3 regions of the Janthinobacterium sp. EB271-G4-3-2 genome follow, and region 3 is predicted to be linked to each of the others. Evidence: predicted binding sites of a transcription regulator. Region 3 holds the regulator's gene; each other region holds the start of a gene.
The links. Region 3 encodes FNR, which switches genes on or off when oxygen is low (the NO sensors DNR and NnrR bind a similar motif). Its sites were predicted from a motif close to TTGATNNNNATCAA; they were not measured.

Region 1 (7,497 bases), on a different contig from region 3:
CGAGGAAAGCCCGGCGCAGCACGTCCGATGGCGGCGCGATGCCGGCGGCGACCATGGCCTGGTCGACGGCGTCGTACGTGAACATCTCGCCCGTGTACATCCACAGCTTGTCGGCGGCGGCCTGCGTTTTCGCGTGGCTGTCGGCCGTACCGTCGCCGAGGCGCACGATCAGGTCGCCGCTGCGGCGCAAGTGATAAGTCACTTCCTTGATCGACTTTTGCGCCACTTCGACGATGCGCGCATCCGCCGATTTCGTCAGTTCCAGAAGCTGGAAGTAGTGCCAGCTGTCGAAGAAGAACTGGCGCATCATGGTGTCGGCGTAATTGCCGTTCGGCTGTTCGGCCAGCAGGCAGTTCTTGAAATCGTGGGCGTCGCGCAAAAAGGCGATGTCGTCCTCGTCGCGGCCCGCGTTTTCCAGCTCGGCCGCATAGCTGAACCACAAGCGCGTCTGGCCCAGCAAGTCCAGCGCCACATTGGTCAGCGCCATGTCTTCTTCCAGCGCCGGCCCCTTGCCGCACAGCTGCGACAGCTGCTGGCTGAGGATCAGGGCGTTGTCGCCCAGGCGCAAGAGGTAATTGACCTTGTCATCCATTGCAGGCGCTCCCATCACAGATTCTTGACTTCTTCCGGCATCGGGAAGAAGGTGGGATGGCGGTACACCTTGCTGTTCGACGGTTCGAACAGGGCGCCCTTGTCGCCGGGGCTGCTGGCGACGATATCGGCCGCGCGCACCACCCAGATGCTCACGCCTTCATTGCGGCGCGTGTAGACGTCGCGCGCATGGTTGACCGCCATGGTGGCGTCGGAAGCGTGCAGGCTGCCCACATGCTTGTGCGCCAGGCCGTGCTGGCTGCGGATGAACACTTCCCACAATGGCCATTCTTTGCTCATGTTGCTATCCCCTTTTATAGATGTTGTCAGGCTGCCGCTTTGCTAGCGGCTTGCTTGTCGGCGTAGGCGAGCAAGGCATCGCGGAACCATACGCCGTCCTCATACGCTTTCACGCGCGTTTGCAAGCGCTCGCGGTTGCACGGGCCGTTGCCCTTCAGGACATTGTTGAACTCGGACCAGTCGATCTCGCCGAATTCGTAATGGCCCGTTTCCGCATTGAACTTCAAGTCCGGATCGGGCACGGTCAGGCCCAGGTATTCGATTTGCGGCACGGTCTGGTCGACCATGCGCTGGCGCAATTCGTCGTTCGAGAACAGCTTGATGCGCCATTGCGCCGACTGGGCGCTGTTGACGGAGGCGGCATCGGACGGGCCGAACATCATCAACGATGGCCACCACCAGCGGTTCAAGGCATCCTGCGCCATGGCTTTCTGCTCGGGCGTGCCCTTGCACAGCGACATCATGATGTCGTAGCCCTGGCGCGCATGGAACGATTCTTCCTTGCAGACGCGGATCATGGCGCGCGCATACGGACCGTAGGAACAGCGGCACAGGGGAATCTGGTTGATGATGGCCGAGCCGTCAACGAGCCAACCGATGGCGCCCATGTCGGCCCACGACAGGGTCGGATAGTTAAAGATGCTGGAATACTTGGCTTTGCCCGAGTGCAAGGCGGCCAGCAAGTCGTCGCGCGACACGCCCAGGGTTTCCGCGGCGCTGTACAAGTACAGGCCGTGGCCCGCTTCGTCCTGGATCTTCGCCAGCAGAATGGATTTGCGTTTCAGGGTCGGCGCGCGCGTGACCCAGTTACCTTCGGGCAATTGGCCGACGATTTCCGAGTGTGCGTGCTGCGAAATCTGGCGGATCAGGGTCTTGCGGTAGGCGTCCGGCATCCAGTCCTTGGCCTCGATCTTGATGCCTTCGTCGATGCGCGCCTGGAAAGCGCGCTCTTCCTGGCCCATGTCGTCGAGGGAACGGACGTTCTTGAGGCCGGTTTCAACCATTTGTGCGTACATGATGTGTCTCCCATGTCTTTGATTTTGCGCAGCAACGCGGTGCGATGAACAGATAATACGATACAAAAAACGATTTGCATACACTTGATATGAATCATTTTAAAATTTCGTATCTTGTGCGGCTTTTTTGTGCGTATGATATTGCTTATGAGAAAACACTATGGAGCGCCACCAGCGCTTCCGGCAAATTATTGCCGCGCTACCCGCGCAGCCAAGTAAACTGCTGCTTTTATTGAACAGACCGCAACACGGCCAGACCGGAACCACATGAAGAACACCCGCTGCACGGCATGGATAGCCGATTTCCTGGAAAGCGACCCACCGCGCTCGAAGTCCCTGGTGATGACCATCTTTGGCGACGCCATCGTGCCGCGCGGCGGCGCCATCTGGCTGGGCAGCCTGATCGAACTGCTGGCGCCATTCGGCGTCAATGACCGCTTATTGCGCACCAGCGTGTTCCGCCTGGCGCAGGAAGGCTGGCTCAGCTCGCAGCGCGACGGCCGCCGCAGCGCCTATACGATACGCCCGGAGGCGCTGGCCCGCTTCGAACGCGCCTACCGCCGCATCTATGCGCCGCTGGTCGTGCATTGGGATGGCAGCTGGACCCTGGTGATCGGACCGGCCGGCAGCATCGGCGCGGCCGAGCGGGGAGCGCTGCGCAAGGAATTATTGTGGGCCGGCTATGGCTTGATTTCTCCCGGCATCTTTGGCCACCCCGCCAGCAATGCGGAAGCGCTGGAAGATATCCTCGTGCGCAACGAGGTGCAGGGCAAGCTGTACGTCTGCCACACCACGGAATTGCCGGGCGTGAGCACGCGCCCCCTGCGCGACATGGTGGGCGACTGCTGGGATTTGTCGGAAGTGATGGCCGGCTACGAAAAATTCATCGCCAGCTTCCAGCCGCTGCTGACCCTGCTGCAAGAAGAACCCGTGTTCGACGCGGAGCAGGCGTTCGTCATCCGCTCGCTGCTGACGCACGCCTACCGCCGCGTGCAGTTGCACGACCCGCAACTGCCCGTCGAACTGCTGCCCGAACCGTGGCCCGGCACGCAAGCGTATGCGCTGGCACGCGACCTGTACCGGATCACGTATGCGGCGGCCGAGGAACATATCCTGGCCACCCTGCGGCGCGAGGACGAACACGCGCCCGACGTGGAGCCGTGGTTCTACGAGCGTTTTGGCGGACTTAATACCTGAACCCAACGGCGTAGTACCGGGGTCGGACCCTTGAGGGTCCGACCCCAGCCTTTGCGTTTAGGGTAAGAGACTAAACCCACCTCAAGCTACTGTTTCACCACTACTTGCTTGGCCCCCGCCAACAAATCCTGCCCCAGCTTTTCCAGCGCATTGACCTGCACCAGCATGGTGTCGAGGATGGCGACGTTGAACGTGTATTCGGCCGGCGTCGTATAGCCGGGGAAACGTATGATGCGCAGCAATTCCTGCAAGGTCGTGCCCTTGCCCAGGTGCGCCAGGGCGTCGCTGAGGGCGCTGACTTTCTTTTCCAGTTCGCGTATGTGTTTGCCGTTGTCATCCATGATGCTCTCCCCGTATCGGAGCTTCCACGTTAGCAAAGCATGTCCGTCATCGTTTGCGCCAGCACAAAGGCCACCGCAAAACAGGTATCATCGCGCCATTGCACACGATGCAAAACCCATACGTTTTTATCAGGAACACTCATGACCATTAAAATCAGCCAGCAATTCGACGCCGGCGCGATCGAGGTGCTGCGCGCCGACGATGCCCACTCCATCGAGCTGAACATCCGCAAGGATTCCCACGCCGACATCACGCAGTGGTTTTACTTCCGCCTCCAAGGCGCGCAAGGCGAGGCGTGCACGATCCGCTTCATGAACGCAGGCAAGTCGGCCTACCCGGACGGCTGGAAAGATTACCAGGCTGTCGCCAGCTACGACCGCGAAACCTGGTTCCGCGTGCCGACCAGCTTTGACGGCACCGTGATGACGATCGAACATACGCCCGAAGAAGAAAGCGTGTACTACGCCTATTTCGAGCCGTATCCATGGGACCGCCACCTGGCCCTGATCGACAGCGCGCAAGCGTCGCCGCTGGTGCGCCTGATCGACCTGGGCAGCACGGTGGAAGGCCGCGACATGAACTTGCTGGTCGTCGGCGATGCCGATGCCGAGAAAAAAGTCTGGGTCATCGCGCGCCAGCATCCCGGTGAAACGATGGCCGAATGGTTTGTCGAAGGCATGCTCGAAGCCTTGCTGGACCAGGCCAATCCGTTTGCCCGCCAGTGCCTGCAGGACGCCGTCTTCTACGTGGTGCCGAACATGAATCCGGACGGTTCCGTGCATGGCAACCTGCGCACCAACGCGGCCGGCGCCAACCTGAACCGCGAATGGATGACGCCGACGATGGAGCGCAGCCCGGAAGTATTCCTGGTGAAACAGAAAATGCATGAAATCGGTTGCGACCTGTTCCTCGACGTGCATGGCGACGAAGGCTTGCCTTACGTCTTCGTGGCCGGCAGCGACGCGCTGGAAAATTTCACGCCAGCTCAAAAAGCCGAGCAAGACCGCTTCATCGCCGACTTCAAGGTGGCCAGCCCCGACTTCCAGGATGAGCACGGCTACGAAGACGGCCCGTTCACGCCGGAAGTGCTGACCATGGGTTCGCCCCACATCACCCACGCCTTCGGCTGCCTGTCGCTGACCCTGGAATTGCCGTTCAAGGACAACGCCAACGATCCCGACCCGCAAACGGGCTGGAGCGGCGCCCGCAGCGCCGCCCTGGGCGCGGCCGTGCTGCAGCCTATCCTCTCTACCTTGCGCGCCTGAGCGCCAGGGCCGAAGCGGCCCGCTTGACCCCATGCCCCGCTCGTCGGGGCATTTTTTTTGCCCGCGCGGCAAGCGTTGCTGGCCGAGCAGTTTTTTTTCCGAACATCTTGCCTGCCAGAAATTATCGTCCTACACTAAGCAACAGAATCGGACCGCGCCACGCTGCGCGGCCCCGCAAGAATATCTCGCCGGGCAGGTCGCCATGACTTCCCGGCCACAGGAAATACGCATCCGCGGCCCCATATCTGCCGAATTAGCTCTTCTGTAACGCAAACTGACCGCATCAGCATCGTCATGAACGGACGCCGCTTGTCCGCAGGACGCTGCCAAGCGCACGCTTACCGCTTTTCGCCGAGGATGAATACCTATGTCTAAGCTTAAAATCAGCACCCGCCTTGCCTTCAGTTTCGGCCTGATCATTGTCCTGCTTGCCATGGTGGCATTTGTTTCCATCAGCCGCATTCGCAACATCAACACCTCGACGGAAAAAATTCTCAACGACCGCTATGTCAAGGTCATGCTGTCGAATACGATACAGTCCGAAGTCAATATCCAGGCCCGCCTGCTGAGCATCGCCATCATCGGCGCCAACGATGCCGATGAAGTCAGCAGTTCCGTGGCCAAGGTGCAGGCGTCGATCAAAAAGAACGCGGAGCTGCTGGCGCGCCTGAAAACCATGATCAACACGCCCAAGGGCCAGGAGCTGCTCCAGGCCGTGATGAGCAGCCGCGAGAGCTATGCCAGGACGCGCGATGCGAATATCAAGCTGTTACAAGAAGGCAAATCGGAAACGGCGGGCATCTTCCTGCTGACGCAGCTGCGTTATCCGCAAGAAAAATTCTTGACGGCACTGGCGGCCATGGCCAACTTCCAGGAATCGCTGATGGAAAAGGAAGGCAAGCAAGCCGCCGCCGATGGACGCATGGCCATCATCCTGACCCTGTCGCTGTCGCTCGCCGCGACGCTCATTGCCATCGCGCTGGCCGTCCTGATCAGCCGTTCCATCAGCCGGCCCATCGCCGAAGCCGTCAAGGTGGCGCAACGGGTGGCGGCCGGCGACTTGTCGGTCACCATCGACGCGCGCGGCAACGATGAAACGGGCCAGCTGCTGCGCGCCCTGAAAGACATGAATGACAATCTGCAAGGCATCGTGGCGCGCGTGCGCCACGGCACGGATGCCATCGCCCACGGCTCGCGTGAAATCGCCTCCGGCAATATGGACCTGTCGTCGCGCACGGAACAGCAAGCCAGCTCGCTGGAAGAAACGGCATCGTCGATGGAGGAACTGACGTCGACCGTCAAGCAGAATGGCGAAAACGCGCGCCAGGCCAACCAGATGGCGCAATCGGCCTCCAGCGTGGCCAGCAAGGGCGGCCAGGTGGTGGCCGAAGTGATCACGACCATGGATTCCATCAATGCCTCGTCGAAGAAAATCGCCGACATCATCGGTGTCATCGACGGCATTGCCTTCCAGACCAATATCCTGGCCCTGAATGCGGCCGTGGAAGCGGCCAGGGCGGGCGAGCAGGGACGGGGCTTTGCCGTGGTCGCCACGGAAGTGCGCAACCTGGCCCACCGCTCCGCCTCCGCCGCGAAGGAAATCAAGCTCCTCATCGACAACTCCGTGCACCAGGTCAACCTCGGCAGCAGCCTCGTGAACCAGGCGGGCAGCACCATGGAAGAGATCGTCAGCAGCGTGCGGCGCGTCACGGACATCATGGCCGAGATCACGTCCGCCAGCAACGAGCAGGAGGCGGGCATTGAACAGATCAACCAGGCCATCACGGAAATGGATGCCGTGACACAGCAAAATGCGGCCCTCGTGGAAGAGGCGGCCGCCGCGTCCGAAGCACTTCAGGATCAGGCCGGCATCCTGGCCGAAGCCGTCAGCGTGTTCAAGCTCGACGGCACGCAGGCGCTGCCGCCGGCGCAGGTGCAAGCCATCCGCGCTCCGGCACGCGCGCCAGCCAAGCTTGCCGCCGCGCCGCGCGTCACGGCCACTGCCGTCCCCGCCAAGAAAGCAGGCAAGGCGGGGGCACTGGCCGTGGTCGCCGATACCGATTGGGAAGAGTATTGAGACCATCCCCCCCCCTGCCGAAGCAAACTCAGCCCTTAGCCACCTGGCGCAAGGCACCGACCAGCCGGTCCAGATGCGACTCCGGTGTAAAGATGCCTGGCGTGACGCGCACGCACGCACCGCTGGCAAGACCGTCGCGCGGCACGGCAAAGATGCCGTGTTCCTGCACCAGCTTTTTCGACAGGGCATAACTGTCGGCCACGCTGGTCTTGCCTTTCAAACGGAACGAGGCGATGGCGCTCGTCAGGCGCGGATCGCTCGATGCCAGCACCTCGATGCCATCGATGCCGCGTGCCGCTTCCACCCATAGGTTGCGCAGCAGCCGCAGCCGCGCCTGCTTGTTGGCCACGCCGATCTGCGCATGCAAGTCCAGCGCCGCTGGCAAGCTCAGGTAGGCGGCGAAATTCACCGTGCCCGTGTGCACGCGGGTGCGGATATCGTCGCCCGCCTTTTCTCCCAGCCATGGATCGATATCGGCCACCCTGCCCCGCTTGATGTAGGCAGCGCCCACGCCGACGGATGCCCCTATCCATTTGTGCAAGTTGATGCCGGCAAAGTCCGCCTGCAAATCGGGGATCGTCATGTCCAGCTGGCCAAAACCGTGCGCCGTATCGACGATGACATCGATACCGCGCGCGCGCGCCAGACGGCTGATCTCGGCCACGGGCAAGACCATGCCGTTACGGTGATTGACATGTGTCAGCAGCAT
Region 2 (7,497 bases), on a different contig from region 3:
TTCATCGCTGTGTACGGACAGCAAGTCGCCGCCGCTGTCGACCGTGTTGCGCGTGTAGCGCAGCTCGGCCGTGGCCAGGTCGCGGAAACGGTGGCGCAAATAGGGGCTGATGCCCGTGGTGCGCACCGTGCTGGCATTGTCCGTGTCGGGCAGGTCGTCGATCAATTGGGGGCCGAACGGCGAGATGTTGCGCCGGCTTACGCTGGCGTTGGCATCGATGAAGAACCAGTCCTTGACCAGTTCGGCGTCGGCCGAGGCCTGCAGTTCGTGGTTGTCGGTATCGGCCCGTTGTCCGGACAGGTATTTATGCCAGCTGTAATCGAGGTGCACGCGCAGGCGGGGTCCCGTGCCGATGAGGGCGATGGCGGGCGCGATTTCCGTGATGAAATCCGATTGCGCCTTGCCGGGCGGTGCGCGCAAGGCATTGTCCGTATAGCTTTCGCGCAGGCGCAGCGACGGTTTTGCCAGCCAGTCGATGGCACTGGCCGGCATGGGCAGCAGCAGGGACAGCAGCAGCGGCAGCGGTAGCGAGCCCCGGCGGCTAATCGTAATGGCCATAGCCGTAGTAGTCGTTGCCGGGGAACGATTTGGTCTTGTTGTAGATCAAATGAATGTGTTCGCACGATTCAATCTGCCGCAGCGCTTCCTTCACGGCGTGCTGGGTCGTCGTTTCCGCCTCGACCACCATCACCACTTGCCCCATCTGTCCCACCAGCGCGTGCGCTTCGCTGGTGATCAACAGGGGCGGCGAGTCGAAGACGACGATGCGGTCGCCATAGCGGCTGGCGATCTCGGCCAGCAGCCGGCTCATGGCGCGGCTGGCCAGCAATTCCGTCGCATGCTTGTTGCTGCGTCCGGCGGGCAGGATGCTCAGGTTGGCCACGTTGGTTTTCAGTATCACGTCGGCCATGGCCAGTTGCGGGTCGAGCAGCACGTCCATCAGTCCCGGCTCGGGCGGCAGGCCCAGCACTTTCAGCACGGATGGGCGCGCCACGTCGGCATCGACCAGCAGCACCGTGATATCCAGTTCCATGGCGATGCTCATGGCCAGGTTGATGGCGCAGTAGGTCTTGCCTTCGCCCGGCATGGCGCTGGTGACGACGATCAGGTTGCCGTGACGGATGGCCTCGCTGCCGCTGGCGCGCGCCTGGCGCAGCAGCGGGCGCTTGATGATGCGGAAATCCTCGGCCACCGCGCTGCGCCCCCCATCGTGCGTGAGCATGCCTTGCTCGGCCAACCGGGCCAGGTTCAGGGCGCGGTAGCGGGACGACCGGGCCGCGTCCGCGCCATCCGTACCGTTCACCTTATAGGGCACGCTGGCCTCGGCCACGTCGAGGATGGTGGGTTCGTGCTTGCCGCTGTCCTTGCTGCTCATCGTCGCTCCCTTGGATCTAGAATTTCAGCAGCGCGGCCGTCATGACCCCGCCGTACAGGACGAACAGGCTGCCCAGGCAGGCGCCAAAGCCATAGCGCGCGCGGCGGCGGCGCACTTGCTGCAGCGGCGTCCAGTTCATCGATACCGTGCCCAGCACGTTCAAGCCCGTGGCGTCGCGCAGTTCGGAGGGGCTGAGGAAGGTGGGGCGCACTTGGCTGATGAGCAAGGCCGTGGCGACGCCGGCCACCAGGGCCGCGCCCAGCGCCGCGCTGAACAGCAGCGGGCGGTTCGGGCCGACGGGCGCATATTGGACCGTGGGCGGGTCGATGATCTTGAAGGCCATCATGTCGGTGGTGGAACTGAGTTCGCCCGACAGCTTGGCCGCTTCGCGCCGGCCGATCAGCTTTTCATAGTTTTCCTTGTTGATGATGTAGTCGCGGTTGAGCTGCGCCAGCTGCGATTCCACCTCGGGCACGGCATTGCTTTGCGCCAGCAGGCGCTCGTTGCGCGCGCTGTATTCCTGCACGCGGGCGCGGATGGCGGCCACCTTGGCGTCCGCGTCCGTCAGCGCCACCTTCAGCTGCTGCAGCATGGGGCTGTAGTTCTTGCCCGGGTCGCCGGACGCCGCTTTCAGCTTGCTTTCCTCGATCTTGCGTTCTTCCAGCTGGGCCACCAGGCGTTTCGAGGCGATGATGTCGGGATGCAATTCCGTAAATTGCATGCGCAGGTTGTCGAGGTTCTTGTTGATCGAGGCGATGCGCTCGTCGAGTTCGGGATTCGTGATGGATGAGGCGCTCGGCTCCATGTCGAGCACGGGTTCGTCGCCCTCGATCTGGCTCTGGATGGCCTTGCGCGCCTGTTCCGCCTCGACCAGTTCCAGCTTGGCATTGTTCAGGCTATCGGACGACATCAGCAGCTGGCTGCCATAGTCGATGCCCTGGCGCGGCAGCAGCAGGTTGTTGCGGATCTTGAATTCCTTCACCAGGTTTTCCGCCGCGCTCAGCTTGTCTTCGTAATTCTTGATCTGCTCGTCGATGAACTGCACCGCCTTCTGTGAATCGCCTTTCTTTCCCTGGAAACTGCCTTCGACAAAGATCGTCAGCAGGCTTTGCACGACGTCGCGCACGAGTTTGGGATCGCGTCCGCTGTAGCTGATGGTGTAGATGTCATACGCGTTGGTGCCCGTGATCTTGATGCGGCTCATCAAGTTATCCAGCTGCGCTTCGTGCTCGCGCACGGTCTTCGAGTCCAGGTCGAGGTCGACCATGCGCATGACGCGCTCCACGTTCGGGCGGCTGAGCAGGGTGCGGCTCATGATGGCCACCTGCTGTTCCGTGTTCGGTACGCTGGTCATGCCGGCCATCAGCGGTTTGAGGATGGTTTGCGTATCGACAAACACGCGCGCCGACGTCTGGTAGTCGTCGGGCAGGGTGATCACCTTGATGAAGCCGCCGATGGCCACCAGCCACGCCACCAGCACAGCATGCCAGCGGTACTTCCAGATGCCTTTCAAGCCGGAAAGCAGTTGCTGTATCAATTCTTCCATGTCGCTTCCTTCAGGTGACGATGCTGCCCGGTAGATGGGTTGGCGGCGCGGACAACGACGGCGTCTTGCAAGAAATACTTGCTTGTTGAGTAAGCAAAGTATAGGGCGGCTGTGGAGCAAGATTTCCCAAGATGATTGCTTCTTGATACGCCTCAAGGTTCACTTGCCGGGTTTTAATAATCATAGGAAGTTCGCGGCCCAGGCTGGTTCTGCGGGGCCGGCCATGGACGCGCATCGACTCGAAGAGGCTCCGCATGAATCCATTTCGCCGTGCATTTGTCTGCAACACGCTGGTCCTGGCGGGCGCCGCCAGCCTGCTGGGCGCCTGCCGCACGCGCCATCCGCTGGCGCCGTCCGACGACAGCGCCCCCATGCACGATTACCTGATCGGTCCGGGCGACTCCGTCAACATCATCGTCTGGCGCAATCCGGAAGTGTCGCTGACGGTGGCCGTGCGGCCGGACGGCAAGATCACCACGCCGCTGGTCGAGGATTTGCCCGCCAGCGGCAAGACATCGACCCAGCTGGCGCGCGACATCGAGCAAGCCTTGAGCAAGTTCATCCAGCAGCCCGTGGTGACGGTGATCGTCACGAATTTCTCCGGGCCGTATGGCGAGCAGATCCGGGTGATTGGCGAGGCGGCCAAGCCGCAGGCGCTGCCGTACCGGCTGGGCATGTCGCTGATGGACGTGCTCATCGCCGTGGGCGGCATCACCGATTTCGCGGCCGGCAACAAGGCCAGCATCATCCGCGTGCGCGAAGGCAACCAGCAGCAGCTGAGGGTGCGGCTCGACGATTTGCTGAAGGAAGGCGATATTTCCGCCAACGTCATGATGCGCCCGGGCGATGTGTTATTGATACCGGAAAGTTTTTTTTAACAGCAAGCTCGTCAATATCAAAACAGCAATTATATTTGCCATTTTGTACTTATAGACAAATTTCATCGTATTATTTTGCTATCCAAAGGTAAATTTCTTCTGTTTTTTTAGCTATTGCAGGGAACTTCTCCAGTTTTTCTCTTGTCACAAGGCATTGGCTTCAGTCCGTCTCGACGGCTGCCGATGAACGTGAGGACAAGATGAGCTTTGAAGATGAACCCATAATTTCCTTCGACACGCCAGGCACCTTCAGTGACCTGGTGGTGGGCGAGGGGCAGATCGACCCGGCCATGGAGCACGAGCTCGACCTGCAGCGCTTTCATATCCGCATGGCCAATTCGCGTGGCCGGCGCGAAGCGGCCAGTTTGCTGATCCGCAAGATGTACGGCTGGCGCGGCTATGCAGTCGATCCCTGCACGGCGCATGCGCTGAATAAAATCACGCTGTTCGCGGAAACGTCCGGCACCACCGTCGGCACCATGACCTTGTGCCTCGATAACGACGAGACGGGCTTGCCCGCCGATGAAAACTTCCGCGACAAGCTCGACGTCCTGCGCGCGCAGGGCCGGCGCCTGTGCGAACCATCGCGCCTGGCCATCGACAAGGGCGTGAGCAAGCGCGTGTTTGCGGCGCTGATTCATATTTCTTATATCTATGCCCACAATATTCACGGCTTTACGGACTACGTGATTGAAGTCAACCCGCGCCATGTGGTGTTTTACAAGCGCATGCTGGGTTTCCAGGACTTCGGCGGCGAGCGCGAGTGCACGCGCGTGGGGGCGCCGGCCGTGCTGCTACGGCTGGACCTCGACTACATGGGGGCCCAGATCCGTAAATTCGGTGGCCTGATGGAACAGCATGGGGGTGAACGGTCGTTTTACCCCTTTTTTTTTCCGACATGGGATGAGCCCGGTATTACCGGCCGGCTGAGGCAGGGGCGCAACTGACGATTCATTTATTCTTCAGCAAGATCGCCTGCATGTGGCTGCCCGGAATCGCGTAAGTGATGCCGCTGGGCGCGCTGATGGCCGCCTCCTTGAGGCCCTTGACGTACACCATGTTGACGATGCCGTAGACGAGACCGGTCTCGGGATCGAACAAGGGGCTGCCGCTGCTGCCCGGATACGCCGTCGCGTCCAGCTGGAACACGGTGTACGGCGCCTTTTGCAGCTGCGCCAGGCGCCGCACGTCGAGGCGCTGCGCGTTTTCGCTGGGCATGACCACGGGTGTCAGCGATGACACGGTGGCGCGGTGCGTCACGTGGCGCAGCCCGAGCAAGGTGCCTAATGGAAATCCCGTAAAGGCCATGGCCTGGCCTTCGCGCACCGTGGCCGCGTCGCCCAGCGCCAGGGCGGGCAAGGGCGCGCCCGCCAGGCGCAGCAAGGCCAGGTCGTGTTCCGTGTCCAGCGCCTGGACCTTGGCGGGGCGAAATTGCGTTACGTCGCCCTGGCCCGTGAGTATGCCGATGATCTCATTCGGATTGGCGTCAAGCAGTTTCTGGATCACATGGGCGCAAGTGAGCACGCTCAAGCCGTCACCGGTCACGAAACCCGTACCGATGAAATTCATCTGCGGCGTGCGCGTTTTTTGCAGGTTGCCCACGCCGACGATCGATGGTTTGATGCGCGCGATGGTTTGCGCCAGCGGCGCATCGGCGCGGCACGGCGCGCTGGCCAAGGCCAGGCAAAACAGGAGGGTGGAAAAGACGGTAGACGACAGGGCTTTCATGGCGGCGCACTTTCAACGTGAGGAGGTGGCACGGGCTGCAGCAGCGCGCACAGCAGCATCAGGTAGCACAGCAGGGCGATGCGCGGCACGTCGAGCAGGCTGTCGAACAGGCCGACGACGAGAAAACCCAGCAGGGCGGCGGCGCAGGCCAGCGCGCCTGCATCGCCGCGTGCGGCCTGACGCAGCAGGCGCTGGCCCGCCAGAACCAGCAGGGCCAGCATGGACAGGGCGCCGCACCAGCCCGTTTCTATCAGCAAATGCAAGGCCATGCTCTTGATATGCCATGGCAAGTGGTGGTGGTCGCTGCTGAAAAACCAGTAATTGTTGGCTTGCGTAAAGCCCCCGTTGGCGATCAATTCCTCGCCGCCCGGCGCGCGCAAGCTCAGATTGTCGACTTCGAGCACCGACGAGGTGGCCGTGCCACTGGCCGCCAGTTCCAGCTGCACGGGCGGACGCGGCAGCCAGGCACCGGCGCCCAGCCAGGCGCTGTCGAACGGTACTTCATAGTGTTGCCAACCGCCGGGCTGCGTGCCAGGCGGCACAGGCCGCAGGCGCAGCGGAACGTTCACGCAGCCCTGGGCATACAGCAATTGCCGCTGGCACAGGCGCACCAGCAGCACGGGCATGGGTCCCGTGCGCCGCACGTCGACCGCCAAAGTGTAGTGCGCGGCGGGCTGCACGGGCAGCCGCTGCAGCAGCCGCAGCAATTCGCCATAGCCGGCGCTGTAGCCGGGACTGGCCAGGCGCGCATACCGGTTTTCCCCGTCTTCCGCATACGCGATGCTGGCCGGCACCTCGCGCTGGGGATTGTGCCAGTAATAAGTAGCGGGAAAGCTGCCGCTACCCATGCCGAACAGACGGTTGCCCCAGTCGGACGGCTGCATGGCCAGCGCCTGCCGCCAATGGCGCAAGCGGCCTTGCATGTCGAAGGCCGTGGTGGCGAAACGTTCGGTGGCGTAATAGCTGGCCGACACGGGTATGGCCAGCAGCAGCAGGATGCCGGCCGCGCCCGCGATGCTGAGGCTGGCGCGGTCCAGCCGCCACAGCGGCGGGCGCAGGCGTCCATTGCACAGCATCAGCATGGCCAGCAGTACGACCAGGCCGGCCGGCAGCAGGGCCGGCGGTCCCGCCCAGTGCCAGCCTATCCAGGCCAGATTGCATGCCAGCATGGTCCACGCCATCATCGCCAGCCCCAGCCTGGCGGGTCCCTTGCCGCCGGCGCCGCTGGGCCACAGGGGGCCGGGCAGCAGCACGATCGCCAGCAGCACGGCCGCCAGCAGGAACAGGAAATACGGGCCTTTCAGCCAGCCGGCCGCCTGGTGGCCGGACGGTTCCGGCCACCAGGCGGCCAGCAAGCCTTGCAGGCACAGCGCGCACAGCACGCTGGCAGGCGCCAGGCGCCACGGCAACGGTCGCGCGGCCAGCACGAAGCTGGCCGCGAGCAGGACGACGGCGGCCAGCAAGCCCCGGTAGCCGGCCAGGCTGAACATGTACACGAGCAGGACGGTGCCCAATCCGGCCAGTAGCAGCCTCAGCAACACTCCGCGCGTGGGCGACTGGGAAGGGGCGCGCCGCGCCACGCCGGGCGCCGTCCGCAGGGTTTGCCAGAATCCCAGCAGCATGGCCGCGGCCAGGGCCGCGTACAAGCCCCGCGAAAAGGTCGCGAACGCCGCGTGCAGGGCCAGGGCCAGCAGCAGCATGGCCAGTACCGCCTGCCAGCGGCTGCTGGCGCGCGCCAGCCACAGTGCGGCAAACGGCAGGCTCAGGGCCAGGTAGCCGTCCAGCGCGGCGCCACCCGTGTGCATGGCGGAAAACGGCGCCGTGATGCGGTAGTCGCTGGACAGGTTCGACAGGCCGGGAAACACGGCCCGTTCCCATAGCGCGAACAGCGACACCATGGCCAGCCCGGCCAGCATGCCCGGCAGCGCGTAGCGGCGCAAGGCGGCAGGGTCCGCGTCGCGCAGCAGCAG
Region 3 (7,497 bases):
TGGCGGCCGATCCGCAGGCGCAAGCCATCGGCCAGCGCCTGTTCCTGACCTACTGCGCGCAATGCCACGGTTCGGATGCGCGCGGCAACAAGGGCTTCCCCAACCTGACGGACAAGGACTGGCTGTATGGCGGCGAACCCGACATCATCAAGACCACCATCCTGCACGGCCGCAATGGGCAGATGCCGCCGATGGGCGCCGCGCTGGGTTCCGAAAAGGATGTCGAGAACGTGGCCCATTACGTGCTGAGCCTGTCCGGCTCCACCTCGGACCCCGTCAAGTCCGTGCTGGGCAAGGCCAAGTTTGGCGCCTGCATGGCCTGTCACGGCGCCGATGCGAAGGGCAACCAGATGCTCGGTGCGCCTAACCTGACGGACAAGGTCTGGCTGTATGGCGGCAGCGCCGACACCATCATGGAAACCGTGCGCAAGGGACGCAGCAACACCATGCCGGCCTTCAGCGATTTCCTCGGCGAATCCAAGGTACACGTGCTGTCGGCGTATGTCTGGAGCCTGTCGAATCCCCAGACGCCCGTGAAATGATGTAATGGAACCTCAAGTCATCAAGATGTATGCGGCCCGCGAGCAGATCTACCCTCGCGAGGCCAAAGGACGCTACGCTACCTGGCGATGGGTATGCGTATGGCTTACCCAGCTCGCGTTCTACGGCTTGCCGTGGTTGACCTGGAATGGCAGGCAAGCCCTGCTGTTCGATTTGACCACGCGCAAGTTCTACATTTTCGGCGTCGTGCTGTGGCCCCAGGATTTCATCTATCTGGCGGCCCTGCTGATCATCTGTGCGTATTTGTTGTTCCTCGTCACGGCCATTGCCGGGCGGGTGTGGTGCGGGTTCTCTTGCCCGCAAACGGTATACACGGAAATCTTCCTGTGGGTCGAACGCCGCATCGAGGGCACGCGCAGCGCGCGCATGGCCCTCGACAAGCAGGGCCCTTCCGTGCGCAAGGCATTCAAGAAGACGGCCAAGCACCTGGTGTGGGGCGCCATCGCCCTGTGGACGGGCTTTACCTTTGTCGGCTACTTCACGCCGATCAAGGAACTGGCGCGCGAGGTGACCACCTTGAATTTCGGTCCCTGGGAATGGTTCTGGGTCTTGTTCTACAGCCTGGCAACCTACGGCAACGCGGGCTGGCTGCGCGAGCAGGTGTGCAAATACATGTGCCCCTACGCGCGCTTCCAGAGCGCCATGTTCGACCAGGACACCCTGATCATCACCTACGATGCCAAGCGCGGCGAACCACGCGGCGCCATGAGCAAGAAGGCCGGCAACAACGACAAGCTGGGCGATTGCATCGACTGTACACTGTGCGTGCAGGTGTGTCCGACCGGTATCGATATCCGCAACGGCCTGCAGTATGAATGCATCGGCTGCGCCGCCTGCGTCGATGCCTGCAACAGCGTGATGGACAAGGTCGAGCGGCCGCGTGGCCTGATACGCTACAGCACCGACCATGCGATGGAAAACAACTTCAATTCGAAGCAGATACGCCAGCGCGCCATGCGCCCGCGCGTCTTGATCTACACTTCCATCCTGGCCCTGATCATCATCGCCGTATGTACCTCGCTGGCCCTGCGCACCCCCCTGAAAATGGACGTGATCCGCGACCGCGGTTCGATGGGGCGCGAGGTGGAAGACGGCATGATCGAAAACGTCTACCGCCTGCAGATCATGAACACGTCCGAGCAAAGCCAGCACTTTAAAATCAGCGCTTCCGGCTTGCCGGGCCTGACCTTGCTGACGCGCGAAGAAGTGACCTTGCAGCCGACCGAAACGCTGGGCTGGCCGATCCGCCTGCGCGTACCGCACGGCGTGGGCGAGAAGGGGTCGAACAAGATTGCGATCGAATTGCAATCGCTGGACAATCCATCGCTGCATGTGCGTGAAAGCGCGGTCTTCATCGTGCCGCGTTAACAAGGAAAGGCGGACGGGGACCGGGTGCCCTCGCCGCCGCCACGAAGTTGCAGGAAGGCCGGTCCCCGCATGGGGGCTGGCCGTTTACACAGGAGAAATACCATGTCCGACAGTCTGAAACTGCAGCCTCCCGTTGCACCGTGGTACAAGCACCGCTGGCCATGGCTGCTGATGATCGGTCCCGGCCTGTCCGTGGTCGTCGGCAGCTTCATGGGCTATATCGCGTTTACGCAGCCCGACGCGCTGGTGGTGGGCGACTATTACAAGCAGGGCAAGGCGATCAACCAGGATTTGAAGCGCGACACGATCGCCAGCGACCTGGCCATGGATACGAGCCTGGCGTACGACGTCGCCGCAGCGCGCCTGACCGGTTCCGTGCACAGCTTCGGCAAGGCCTATCAGGGTCCGCTGCAGCTGCACCTGGCGCATGCGACCCTGCCTGAAAAAGATATCAAGCTGCTGGTGCGGCCCGATGCGGCCGGCAATTTCTCGGTGCCCCTGCCGATGCTCGAGCGCAGCCGCTGGCAAGTGCTGGTGGAAAACGACAAACGCGAGTGGCGCCTGTCCGGCATCTGGACCTGGCCCGTGCAGCGCAGCATCGCGCTGCATGCGGATGAAGAGTTATAAGCCTTACTTGCAGACGTCGGTACCGGCCGTAATGGCTTTCAGCTTGGCAGGCTGCAGGATCTCGATCTCGCGGTTCGAGACGCGCAGCCAGCCTTCCTTCTTGAATTTTGACAATAAACGGCTGACGCTCTCGATGGTCAGGCCCAGGTAGTTGCCGATTTCCTCGCGCGACATGCGCAGCTGGAATTTGCTGCTCGAATAGCCGCGCGCTTCGTAACGCGACGCCAGGTTGACGATGAAGGCGGCAAAGCGCTGCGTCGCCTGCATATTGCCCAGCAACAGCATGACGCTTTGCTCGCGCGTGATTTCCTGGCTCATCATGCGGTGGAAATGCCGCAGCAGGGTCGGCATATTGCCCAGCAATTGTTCCAGGCTGGAAAACGGGATTTCACACACTTCGCTGTCTTCGAGCGCCACCGCATTACAGTGGTGGCGGTCGGCGCTGATGGCGTCCATGCCCAGCAGTTCGCCGGCCATCTGGAAACCCGTCACCTGCTCCTCGCCGCCCGGATTGATCTGGTACGTCTTGAAGTGCCCCAGGCGGATCGCGTACAGGTTCTGGAACGAGTCGCCGATGCGGAACAGCGAGGCGCCGCGCACGATCTTGCGGCGGCGGCCGATGATCTGGTCCAGCCTGTCCATGTCGCCCATATCGAGGCCCATCGGCAGACACAATTGATGCATGCTGCAGGTCGAGCATCGCGCACGCAACGCTTCCACGGTCACTGTGGGCAAGGTTGGAGTGATTAGCGCTTCAGTCATGTCGGTACCTTTTAGAAAATGCAACAACAAGTTTACTGCATACCGGGTTGCCGTGTGCCAATTTCACCGCAATTTCGCTGAATAAACGACGTTCCGACTTTAATTATATGGCAACATCGTCAAAAGCCCATGCGGAGAGGGGCATTTGTGCGGCGGCGCTTGCCAAGCTGGGGTATTGATAGGAAAATTCCTGACAGCATTATCTGCCGCCTGTGCCGCCCGGTACTGAAAAGGAAATCATGAAGCCTCTCGGCATCAAAGCAAAAGTCGCGCTGGCCACCAGCCTGACCTCGATCGCCATGATCGCGCTGGTCACCATGATACAGGTGCAGCACATGCGCGACGACTTCACCCGAGTACTGCTGAGCCAGCAGTCGTCCCTGATCAGCCGCACCGCTGCCGAGCTCGACGACAAGCTGGGCATGCTGCTGCAGATCGTCACCCTGACGGCCAGGCAGCAGCCGCCGGAACTGATGGCCCAGCCAGCCCAATTGCGCGAATACTATTCGCGCCGCTCGATGCTGGTGCTGTTCGACGACGTGCTGGTGCTCGACGCGCATGGCGCCGTCGTGGCCGACATGCCGGAAGTGGCGGGGCGCACGGGCATCAACGTCGCCGAGCGCGAGTATTTCCAGACCGTGCTGCGCACGCGCCAGCCCATGATCACCGAACCGATGCTCGGCAAATCGAGCGGCATGCCCATCGTGCAGATGGTGGCGCCCGTGCTGGCCGCCGATGGCCAGGTGGCCGGCGTGGTGATCGGCGTGCTGCGCCTGTACAAGGACAATCTGCTGGGGCGTCTGCGCTCGGAAAAGATCGGCAAGAGCGGCTATTACTTCATCCTCACGCGCGGCGCCGTGCCGCGCTATGTGCTGCATCCCGATACCAGCCGTTTGCTGCAGCCGCGCCAGCCGAACGCCAACCTGACGACGACCCAGCTGCTGAAGGAAGATGGCGAAGGCAGCATGGTCAGCACCAACAGCCGCGGCATCACGGCCGTCAACAGCTTCAAGCGCCTGAAATCGGTGAACTGGCTGCTGGCCACCTCGCTGCCCTTGGCGGATGCCTTCGAACCGTTCGATGGCGTGCTGTACCGGCTGGTGCTGTGGAGCATCCTCGCTTCGCTGCTGGCCGCAGCCGTGCTGGGCTGGGTCACCGTGCGCCTGCTGTCGCCGCTGGTGCGCCTGCGCGACACCCTGCTGGCCCTGCGTACCAGCGGCAGCCGTTTCACCCCCGTGCCGGTGCAGCAGCGCGACGAGATCGGCGAACTGACGGAAGCGTTCAACGGCCTGATGAGCGAGCGCGACCGCCTGCAGCAGGAACTTGAATCGCGCGCGGCGGAACTGGAGCAGGAACGCGACCGGGCCGAGGCCGCCAACCGCGCGAAGAGCGATTTCGTGGCCAACATGAGCCATGAAATCCGCACGCCCCTCAATGCCGTGCTGGGCATGGTGTATTTGCTGGGCAATACCAAGCTCGATACGGAACAGCGCAAGTATCTGACCATGGTGCGCGTGGCGGGCCAGTCGCTGCTGGGCATCCTCAACGACGTGCTCGATTATTCGAAGATCGAGGCACGCCGCATGGAACTGTCGCCCGTCGAATTCGACCTCGACGAAGTCATGAATACCCTGGCCACGACGATGACGATGAATGCGGGCGAAAAGGAACTGGAACTGGCCATCTCCGTCGAGCCCGACGTGCCGCGGCGCCTCGTGGGCGACACCCAGCGCCTGCAGCAAATCCTCGTCAACCTGGCCGGCAACGCCATCAAATTTACCGAGAGCGGCGAAGTGGTGGTGGCCGTCAGCCTGGCCGAGAGCGAGAACGGCCGCGCCTGGCTGCGCTTCGAAGTGCGCGACACGGGCATCGGCATGACGGAACTGCAGCAACAACAACTGTTTGCCGCGTTTTCACAGGGCGACCAGAGCATCACGCGGCGCTTCGGCGGCACGGGCCTGGGCCTGGCCATCAGCAAGCAGCTGATCCACATGATGGGCGGCGACATCGCCGTCGCCAGCAGCGAAGGCAAGGGCAGCCGCTTCTGGTTCAGCGTGCCGTTCGAGATGCTGGCGCAGCCGGCCGAAACGCGGCGCACGCCCACGCTGGGCCAGCTGCGCCTGCTGGTGGCGGACGATAACCGCACCACGCGCGAACTGATCGTCAAGCTGATCGAGGCGTGGGGGTGGCTGGCCGATGAAGTCGACTCCGGCTTTGCCGCCATCGAACTGTACCGCGAACGCCTGGCGCAGCAGCAGCCGTACGACGTGGTGCTGGCCGACTGGCACATGCCCGTCATGGACGGCCTGGCCACGGCGAAGGCCATCCGCCAGGCGGCCAGCGGCCAGCGGCAGCCCATCGTGGTGATGGTCAACGCCTTCGCCCGCAACCACCTCGAGGAAATCTCCAGCGCGGCCGAGGCCGACGTCGTGCTGATGAAGCCGATCACGGGTTCGAGCCTGTTCGATGCCCTGCATCAGGCCCTGATCACGAAGAACGACGGCGGCGAGCAGCGCATCCTGCACCAGCCGCTGGGCACGCAACTGGCCGGCGTGCATTTCCTGCTGGTGGAAGACAATCATTTGAACCAGGCCGTGGCGCGCGGCATCCTCGAACACATGGGCGCCACCCTCGACGTCGTCGGCGACGGCTTGCAGGCCGTGGAACGGCTGCGCACGGAAGCGCTGCGCTACGACATCGTGCTGATGGACATGCAGATGCCCGTCATGGACGGTTTCAGCGCCACCCACATCATCCGCACGGAACTGCGCCTGAGCCTGCCCGTGATCGCCATGACGGCCGGCGTGCTGGCGTCCGAGCGCGAGCGCTGCATGACGGCCGGCATCAGCGACTTCATCGCCAAGCCTGTCGTGGTGGAAGAGATGATGGAAGTCATCCTGCGCCACCTGCCCAAGCGCCCGCAAGTGCAAACGGCCGAGCCGGTGCGCGTCGCCGACGAGGAAGTGTTTTCCATGGCGCCGCTGATGCGCGTGATGGGACGCGACGCGAAGGGGCGCGGCGTGCTGCGGCGCATGGTCGAAGACGCGCTGAACAAGGGCATGACGCCCGTGCGCGATGCCGAAACCGCGTTGCAGGCGGGCCGCCACAGCGACGTGGCGCGCATCCTGCACAGCGTGCGCGGCTCCGTCGGCACCCTGGGCACGAAACGCCTGATCCGCGCCGCGTTCGCCACCGAGGAAGCCATCGACGCCGGTCGCCTGGACGAAGTCCCAAGCCTGCTGGCGCACACGGCGCAGGAGCTGGAACAGGCGCTGGCGGCGGCCGCCGACTGGTTGTCCAGGCTGAAGGATTAAAAGGGTAGGTCGGATTAGCGCCACGCGCGTAATCCGACAGGACGCGGCAACAATGTTGTCGGATTACGCTGCGCTAATCCGACCTACGCAATTTACGCGGGTACACCGAGGATCACGCTGGACGCCTTGAACATCGCCGTCACGCTGCCGCCGATGGCGATCCCCAGGTCGGTACAGCTCTGGTTGGTGATGATGGCGGCGATCGTGCCGCCGCGTGGCAGGTCCAGCACCACTTCCGTGTTGACGGCGCCCGTCTGCACGCGCGTGACCGTGCCGGCCAGCTGGTTGCGCGCGGAAAAGCGCGCGCCTTCGCTGTCGGCCACGAGGATGATGGACGAAGCCTTGATCAGCGCAAACGCTTCCGCGCCAGGCACCAGGCCCAGGCTTGCGCTGCTGCCCTGCGTGACGATGGCAACGATATGCTGGCCGCCCGGCAATTCCAGGGTGACTTCATCGTTGACGGCACCCTGTTTCAGTTCGGCCACCTTGCCGAGGAATTGATTGCGTGCCGTGGTTTTCATGGCCATTCTCCGTATGAGTAAAAGATCGTCGGCGATGCCTTCGGCCTGGCTGCCCAGCTGGCGCAGGTAGCGGGCATGCTCGCGCTCGATGATGCGGAAATTGTCGACCAGCTGGCGTCCCCGTTGCGTGAGCCGCGTGCCGCCGCCGCCCTTGCCGCCCGTCAGGCGCTCGACCAGCGGCTCGCCGGCCAGATTGTTCATCGCGTCGATGGCGTCCCAGGCCGCCTTGTAGCTCATCTTCACAAGCTTGGCCGCCTGCGTGATGGAACCGCACTCGGCGATGGCGCCCAGCAATTCCACCCTGCCGGCGCCGCCCAGGTGCTCGCCACCCACCGTCATCCATA

Region 1: paaA (1,2-phenylacetyl-CoA epoxidase subunit PaaA) is a predicted target of FNR. The motif match lies at 1,992-2,005, and genes of this name have one in related genera.
Region 2: IGS55_RS02585 (XrtA system polysaccharide chain length determinant) is a predicted target of FNR. The motif match lies at 3,064-3,077, and genes of this name have one in related genera.

What each region holds. Positions count from the first base shown of each region.
Region 1 covers NZ_JACYMG010000011.1:32,829-40,325, forward strand. The annotation lists gene paaC (1,2-phenylacetyl-CoA epoxidase subunit PaaC) at 1-592, opposite strand, end outside; gene paaB (1,2-phenylacetyl-CoA epoxidase subunit PaaB) at 607-891, opposite strand; gene paaA (1,2-phenylacetyl-CoA epoxidase subunit PaaA) at 918-1,907, opposite strand; gene paaX (phenylacetic acid degradation operon negative regulatory protein PaaX) at 2,175-3,104, shown strand; gene IGS55_RS21070 (hypothetical protein) at 3,191-3,445, opposite strand; gene IGS55_RS21075 (M14 family metallopeptidase) at 3,587-4,711, shown strand; gene IGS55_RS27980 (methyl-accepting chemotaxis protein) at 5,079-6,788, shown strand; gene IGS55_RS21090 (aminotransferase class V-fold PLP-dependent enzyme) at 6,817-7,497, opposite strand, start outside.
Region 2 covers NZ_JACYMG010000001.1:614,521-622,017, forward strand. The annotation lists gene IGS55_RS02575 (TIGR03016 family PEP-CTERM system-associated outer membrane protein) at 1-558, opposite strand, end outside; gene IGS55_RS02580 (XrtA-associated tyrosine autokinase) at 542-1,375, opposite strand; gene IGS55_RS02585 (XrtA system polysaccharide chain length determinant) at 1,392-2,921, opposite strand; gene IGS55_RS02590 (XrtA/PEP-CTERM system exopolysaccharide export protein) at 3,176-3,799, shown strand; gene IGS55_RS02595 (N-acyl amino acid synthase FeeM domain-containing protein) at 4,000-4,746, shown strand; gene IGS55_RS02600 (S1 family peptidase) at 4,751-5,527, opposite strand; gene IGS55_RS02605 (hypothetical protein) at 5,524-7,497, opposite strand, start outside.
Region 3 covers NZ_JACYMG010000004.1:62,786-70,282, forward strand. The annotation lists gene ccoP (cytochrome-c oxidase, cbb3-type subunit III) at 1-542, shown strand, start outside; gene ccoG (cytochrome c oxidase accessory protein CcoG) at 547-1,929, shown strand; gene IGS55_RS10515 (FixH family protein) at 2,032-2,556, shown strand; gene fnr (fumarate/nitrate reduction transcriptional regulator Fnr) at 2,560-3,318, opposite strand; gene IGS55_RS10525 (response regulator) at 3,558-6,632, shown strand; gene IGS55_RS10530 (TOBE domain-containing protein) at 6,725-7,492, opposite strand.